DNA from 3 places in the Mesorhizobium sp. M0621 genome. Region 2 is predicted to be linked to each of the others. Evidence: riboswitches for the same ligand, from Rfam matches in the RefSeq annotation. Region 2 holds a riboswitch; each other region holds the start of a gene.
What was found. Region 2 has a riboswitch for cobalamin ahead of NKI38_RS14495 (DUF1636 family protein). Riboswitches for the same ligand answer to the same signal wherever they lie in the genome.

Region 1 (2,261 bases), on a different contig from region 2:
CTTCGCGCCGGTGCCGGGGTAGAGCGGCATCTGGTGCGTCGAGCAATAGAGCACCGACGGATCGTCCCAGAAAATATCCTGCGTGCCGTTGCCGTGATGCACGTCCCAGTCGACGACGGCAACGCGCTCGACGCCGTGTTTCTTCTGCGCATAGCGCGCCGCGATCGCCGCGGTGTTGAACAGGCAAAAGCCCATCGCCGTGGTCTTTTCGGCGTGGTGGCCAGGCGGCCGGGCGGCGACGAAGACATTGTCGGCGCGGCCTTCAAAGACGTCGTCGACGGCGGCGTTGGCGGCACCGATCGCGGTGATCGCCGCCTGCCAGCTTTTCGGGCTGGCGGTGGTGTCGGCGTCGATGCGGGCAATACCCTCGTCAGGAATGGCGGCCCGCACGCGGGCGACGAAATCGGCGGGATGCGCGTAGAGGATGGTGGCCTCGTCGCCTTCCGGCGCCTGGATACGATCGAGCGCGGCAAAGGCTTCGTCGTCAAGCACGCGCTCGATGGCGCGCAAGCGGTCCGGCCGCTCCGGATGGCCCGGCGGCGTGATGTGCTCGAGGAAGATCGGATGGGTGTAGAGACGAGTGGCCATCGTCCTAATCTAGTGACCCGGATCGACAAAGGCCATGCACAGGCGGCCGATGACTGGGGAAAATCGCGCCTGCGTCCATTCGTGTCGCCGCAGGCATTGGCGTGGGCAGCGCTTCGGCGTAAGGTTCTTGGCACTGCCTGGTGCCCGTGCAAACGGGAGAATCGGGAACACGGTTGAACTCCGTGGCGTGCCCAACGCTGTAAGGGGGACCGCGCCGGTATACGCCACTGTCGATGACGGGAAGGCACCGGACGCGGGTTGATCCCAAGCCAGAAGACCGGCCTGGCAGGCATCGTCATCCGCATGGTCAGGCGGACGACATCAGAGCGACGTGCGTCCACTTGGACGCACAAAGTACGCTCTGACAGTTTGAAACTGCTGCAATCGCAAGGGGACAAGCGATGCCGGAAACCATGACCGTTCCTGTTGGCGACGGGTTTGATCAGAATGCGCGCGACGCGGTCTATCGCGCCATGTTCACGCGGCGCGATGTCCGCAGTCATTTCCTGCCAACCGGGCTCGACGACGAGGTGCTGGCGCGGCTGCTGCTTGCCGCCCATCACGCGCCGTCGGTCGGCTTCATGCAGCCTTGGAACTTCATCGTCATTCGCGATGCCGAACGACGGGAAAAGGTGCGCGACCTGTTCCTGGCTGCGCGCGAGCAGGAATTGCCAGCAATTGAGGAAGAGCGGCAGGCGCTTTACCGTAAGCTCAAGCTGGAAGGCATCTGCGAAAGCGCGCTCAACATCTGCATCACCTGCGACCGCCAGCGCTCGAAGGGTTCGCCGTTGGGACGCTGGCACAATCCGGAGATGGACCTCTACAGCACGGTCTGCGCGGTGCAGAATTTCTGGCTGGCGGCACGCGCCGAAGGCGTCGGCGTCGGCTGGGTCAGCATCATCGAGGCGCAGGCGCTGAAAAGCCTGCTGTCAATTCCCGATCATGTGACGCCGGTCGCCTATCTCTGCGTCGGCCGCGTCTCGGAGTTCGCGCCAAAGCCCGACCTCGAAACGCATGGCTGGGGACGGCGGCTGCCGCTGCCGGAGCTGATCATGAGCGAGACTTTTTCCGGGCAAGGTGAAGCGCTGCTCAAATCGACCGTGGCGCGCCTCAACACCGTTGCTGCCGCGCCGTCAAGCCTCGCTGATCAGGGTGTCGCGCCGGCCGGTCCCCAGCGCGAGCCGCCGAAGGAGGCCAGCGCCTTGTCCCTGAGCTCCCTGAACTTCGACGATGCCTCGGCCAGCCGGGCGTCCCAGGCCGGATCTGGCACCTGGCCCGCGATGGTCTTGAAATAGACCTGCATCAGGCAAGCGATGGCGAAGGGCTCGATGAACGCCGCCTTGAAGGCCCAGGCGAAGACGATGGCGAGCACGAAGGCCCAGCCCGCCAATTGCCCTGGCATCAGGAAAAGAATGGCGGCGGCCGGCGCCAGCATCAGCAGGAAGATGACAAAGGATACGCCCCACATGATAACCGCCAGCCAGACGGCGTTCTTGACCATGACCTTGCCGTTCTGGGCATAGAGCACGACACCCTGGCGCGCCGTCTCGAACGGCGAGGACGAATTGATGCGTATGTTGTAGCCGAGGATGATCTCGTCGACATAGGTCAGCGACAGGCGGATCACCGTGTTGATGAAGGAGACCAAGCCGCTCAGGCCCGGGATCGGCAGG
Region 2 (2,261 bases):
AGGCGATCTGGTCCTCGAACACTTCTTCTACCGGATCGTCATGATCAAGCGTCTCATCCTTAGCGCGCTGCGCCTGCAAGGCGTCCATGTCGTTGGCGACGCGTCCCTCGGCCAATGCCGGCCCGTCGACCACGGCGATGACGCCATCAACGGTCACGCGGCTTTTCACGCTCGGCCACTGGAAAGCCTGGACCAGCGGCTTGGGCAAAGCGAGGCCGGAAGTCTCGATCAGGATGTGGTCGACCTTCGGAGTCAGCGCGAGGATCTGGTCGAGCGCCGGCACGAAATCATCGGCGACGGTGCAGCAGATGCAGCCATTGGCCAGTTCGACGATGTTTTCCTCCGGGCAGGTGTCGATGCCGCAGCCCTTCAGGATCTCGCCATCGATGCCGATGTCGCCGAATTCGTTGACGATGATGGCAATGCGCTTGCCGCCGGCGTTTTCCAGGAGATGGCGGACCAGCGTCGTCTTGCCGGCGCCGAGGAAACCGGTGACGACGGTACAGGGAACACGGGAGAGGTTGGCAGACGAATCTGGAGCGGTCATTTCAAGTCCTTCAACAGGTCGAGGGGAGGGATGCGGGCAACGAGGCCGCGCTTCAGGCTATCGGGACGGCCGCGCCATGGAATGAGTCCGTCCGTCGAGGTGGCGAAGAGTTTTGCGCCGGTGACGAGATCGGCGCCGCTGGTTGCCGTCAGATCGCCAAAGACGTAGCTCCAGCAGCCGTCGCGCAGGATGGCGGCGCTGAGACGACGCTTGCAATTGCCGAGGCATTCAACGCTGCGGATGCGAATATTGTCGCCAGATGCGGCGCGGCGCGTGTCGTCTGCCAGCAGTTCGCCGGCGCGGGGATGGGCGTCGGAGCCGGTCTCGTCGCGACAGGAGGCGCAGACGATCACGGTGACGCCGGCCAACGTATCATCATGGCCGGACGAAACATCCGCTGTGCCAGCCGAAAAACTGCTGTCGTGGTCCAAAGATCGCGCTCCTTGCCCGGAAACCCGCCGGGCGATCGGATTCTATAGTCGCAGACGGCAGGTCTCCTGGCTCGCGGGTCATCGCCTTGGGTAGCCGCCTTCCCGGGATCATCCCAGTGGCTTTCGGCCTTGGCTCTTCGCTTACAGTTGCGGGGACAGCCGCGGATTTGGGATTTCGTCCCGCACCGCATTCCCTCTTGGCTCCTCTCGTTGAAGAGAAGAGACCGTCTGTATCGGATTTAGGCTTTTGCAGGCGGCGGAGTCAACGCGAGCTTACGACACGGTCAGGTCGACCAACGCCGGACCCAAGTCACCAGCCGGTGTCACTTCGATGCGTTCGAGGCCGAGCCAGCCCTGCATCTGCTTCAGTTCTTCGTAGAGCTGAGCGGCAGTCTGTGGCGGCGCGTTGGGCTCGGCATAGGCCGCATGGACTCGCAGGATGCCGGCAGGCCGGTCCGCCTTGAGGTCCACGCGCGCCACGATCCGGTCGCCGAGCAGGAACGGCAGGACATAATAGCCGTATTGCCGCTTGTCGGCCGGCGTGTAGATCTCGATGCGGTAGTGGAAATCGAACAGCCGCTTCGTGCGCGAGCGTTCGAAGACGACCGGATCGAACGGCGCCAACAGGGCACGGGCCTCGATCTTTCGGGGCAGGCGGGCGTCCTTGTGAAGATAGGCGGGCTTGTCCCAACCTTCGACACGCACCGGCAACAGTTCGCCTGTTTCGACCAGTTCCTCCAGCCGGCCTTTCATATCGGCCGGCGACAGGCGGAAATAGTCGCGCAAATCGCCTGATGTCGCGATGCCATGGGCACGGGCGGAAATGCGCAGCAATTCCCGATGCGCGTCCTCGGCGGCGGGAACCGGCAGATCGAGGATCGCCTGCGGCAGCACGCGCTCGGGCAGGTCGTAGAAGCGTTCGAAACCGCGACGATGCGCCGTGGTGATGCGCCCGGCCCAAAACAGCCATTCGAAGGCGTGCTTGGCGTGGCTCCAGCCCCACCAGCCTCCGGAGCCCTTCTGGCCCTCAAGCGCGGAGGCGGCGATCGGGCCACGCTCGGCGACCTGGCGGTAGATCTCCTCGATATAGGCGGCGTGTTCGCGGCCCCATTTGGCGAGGCCGAGATACATCTCGTCGCCGCGCTCGGCGCGTTGCATGCGCCAGCGCATCAGCGGGTACGTCTCGACCGGCAGGAAGGAGGCTTCATGCGCCCAATATTCGAACACCGTGCGCTTGCGCGTGACGGCCGCGTTGTCGAGCAAGGCGAGTGGGTAGGGGCCAA
Region 3 (2,261 bases), on a different contig from region 2:
ACGTAGCCAGCATGATCTTCAGCTCGGGCGCGGCTTTCGACAGCTGGCCATAGGCGAATTCGAACGCAGCTCGTTCGTTCGGGTTCAGATCGAGGACAAGCGCTGGCTCATCGATCTGCACCCAGTCGGCTCCCGACAGCTTCAGCTTCTGCAGGACTTGCTCGTAAACGGGCAGCAGCCGCGGTAGGAGCGCGATGGGACCGAACCCCTCGGCAGGCGATTTCGCCAGCTTGAGGAAGGTGATGGGTCCAAGGATGACTGGGCGTGTGTGAATGCCGAGAGCTTTAGCCTCGAGGAAGTAATCGACCGGCTTCGATGACGAGAGGGCGAACGTCTGATCATCATCGAGTTCCGGCACAATGTAGTGGTAGTTGGTGTCAAACCACTTGGTCATTTCCATCGCGGTTACACCAGGTCCATGAGCCTCCTCCTGGTGACCAGCGTGTCCACAATCCTCCGTCTGACCCTGGTTGCCGCGCGCCATTGCGAAGTAGATGTCAAGTGGGGCCTCGCCGCTATTCCAGCCGAAACGGGATGGAACGGCCCCGACCATGGCTGCGGTGTCGAGCACATGGTCGTAAAGCGAGAAGTCGTTCGACGGGATTTTCGACACGCCGCGATCGCGCTGCTCTTCCCAGCTAGCGGCACGGAGCGCCTTCGACGTCGTGAGAAGGTCGCCAGCGGACGATGTTCCGGACCAGTAGCTTTCAAGCGCGAATTTCAGCTCTCGCCGACGACCGAAGCGCGGCACGCCGAGCGTTGCTACAGGAATTTCCTGAGAGTCAGTCATGTCATACCCCGATGGTTGGGGCGCCGATGACAAGGAAGGCGCTAGCAGGCCGGCACGAACGCCGGCTTGCAGCGCCACCGAGACACCCCGCCCGTGGACGTAATTCGCCGTGGCAGGTCTCCTGGCTCGCGGGGTCATAGCCTCTACCCGCCTTCCTGAGGGTATTCGCCTCAGTGACATGAGTGGGGTTGGCTCGCCGCTAACAGTTGCGGGGGCAGCGCCGGCATTGCACCGGCTTCCCTCTTAGCTCCGCTGCGGCAGCGCCGCACGCGAGGACCACGACACGCAGACAATCACAGCAGTCCGCTCTTTTGTCAATGACGCATAACGAAATGTTTATGTCGTTATGTGATTTCGCTTTTACGCTTGTCTAACATTGTGAAATATTCAGTCGCCCATTGGCGGCGCTGCTCCGCTGCCACCATTGTCCAACTAATGGATCCCTGTCGGGCTGCGACATCCCTCGCAGGTCGCCGATGAAGGATTTCGGACAAGACTTCAAGCGCGTGACAACGTCATTAGAGCGATTCCTATTTTGAGAGAATCGTAGGATTCCCAAAGCCGGATGTTTGTGATTCAAGATGCTGGCTGGATTGGAGGCCAGCATCTGATGACGCGAGCGCTTTCAAATGACCTTCGTGAGCGTGCAGTAGCGGCGGTTGGCGACGGGGAGACCTGCCGTGCGGTTGCCTCGCGCTTTGGCGTTGCGGTTTCCTCTGTAGTGAAGTGGTCGCAGCGTTACCGTGCCACTGGCTCGGTGGCGCCGGGCAAGATGGGCGGACATCGCAAGCGCGTCCTTGAGCCGCATCGGGCCTTCATTATGGAGCGGCTTAATCAGACCTCTGAACTGACGCTGCGTCGGCTGAAGGACGAGCTGGATGCTCGCGGGGTCAAGGTCTCGCACAATACGGTGTGGCTGTTCCTGCGCCGCGAAGGCCTGAGCTTCAAAAAAAACTCTGTTCGCCCTTGAGCAGGCGGTGCCGATATTGCCCGCAGGCGCCAGCGATGGCGCTCTTGGCAAAGCGGTCTCGATCCACAGTGCCTGGTCTTCATCGATGAGACCTGGATCAAGACCAACATGGCTCCACTGCGAGGTTGGGGGCCGAAAGGCAAACGGCTGCGCGGCTTGGCTCCACACGGCCACTGGCGCACGCTGACCTTCCTCGGTGCACTACGCTGGGACCGGCTCGCAGCACCTTGCATCTTCGACGGACCGATCAACGGCCAATGCTTCCGTGCTTATGTCGAGCAGCAGCTCATCACCGTGCTGAAGCCCGGCGACATCGTGGTCATGGATAACCTGGGAAGCCATAAGTCGGCGGCCATCAGGCAGACGATCAAAGCTGCCGGCGCCAGGCTTTGGTATCTGCCGCCCTACTCGCCGGACCTCAATCCGATCGAGCAGGCCTTCGCCAAGATCAAACACTGGATGCGACAAGCTCAGAAACGCACCGTCGAGGACACGTGGCGC

Region 1: another riboswitch for cobalamin. It lies ahead of bluB (5,6-dimethylbenzimidazole synthase); the one in region 2 lies ahead of NKI38_RS14495 (DUF1636 family protein).
Region 3: another riboswitch for cobalamin. It lies ahead of metE (5-methyltetrahydropteroyltriglutamate--homocysteine S-methyltransferase); the one in region 2 lies ahead of NKI38_RS14495 (DUF1636 family protein).

The regions. Positions count from the first base shown of each region.
Region 1 is NZ_JAMYQF010000041.1:12,738-14,998, reverse strand. It holds gene NKI38_RS23735 (histone deacetylase family protein) at 1-588, opposite strand, end outside; cobalamin riboswitch at 710-888, shown strand; partial or broken gene bluB (5,6-dimethylbenzimidazole synthase) at 990-1,571, shown strand; gene NKI38_RS23725 (hypothetical protein) at 1,736-2,261, opposite strand, start outside.
Region 2 is NZ_JAMYQF010000017.1:67,320-69,580, forward strand. It holds gene cobW (cobalamin biosynthesis protein CobW) at 1-547, opposite strand, end outside; gene NKI38_RS14495 (DUF1636 family protein) at 544-978, opposite strand; cobalamin riboswitch at 1,018-1,222, opposite strand; gene NKI38_RS14500 (winged helix-turn-helix domain-containing protein) at 1,252-2,261, opposite strand, start outside.
Region 3 is NZ_JAMYQF010000055.1:43,228-45,488, reverse strand. It holds gene metE (5-methyltetrahydropteroyltriglutamate--homocysteine S-methyltransferase) at 1-790, opposite strand, end outside; cobalamin riboswitch at 885-1,086, opposite strand; partial or broken gene NKI38_RS27515 (IS630 family transposase) at 1,356-2,261, shown strand, end outside.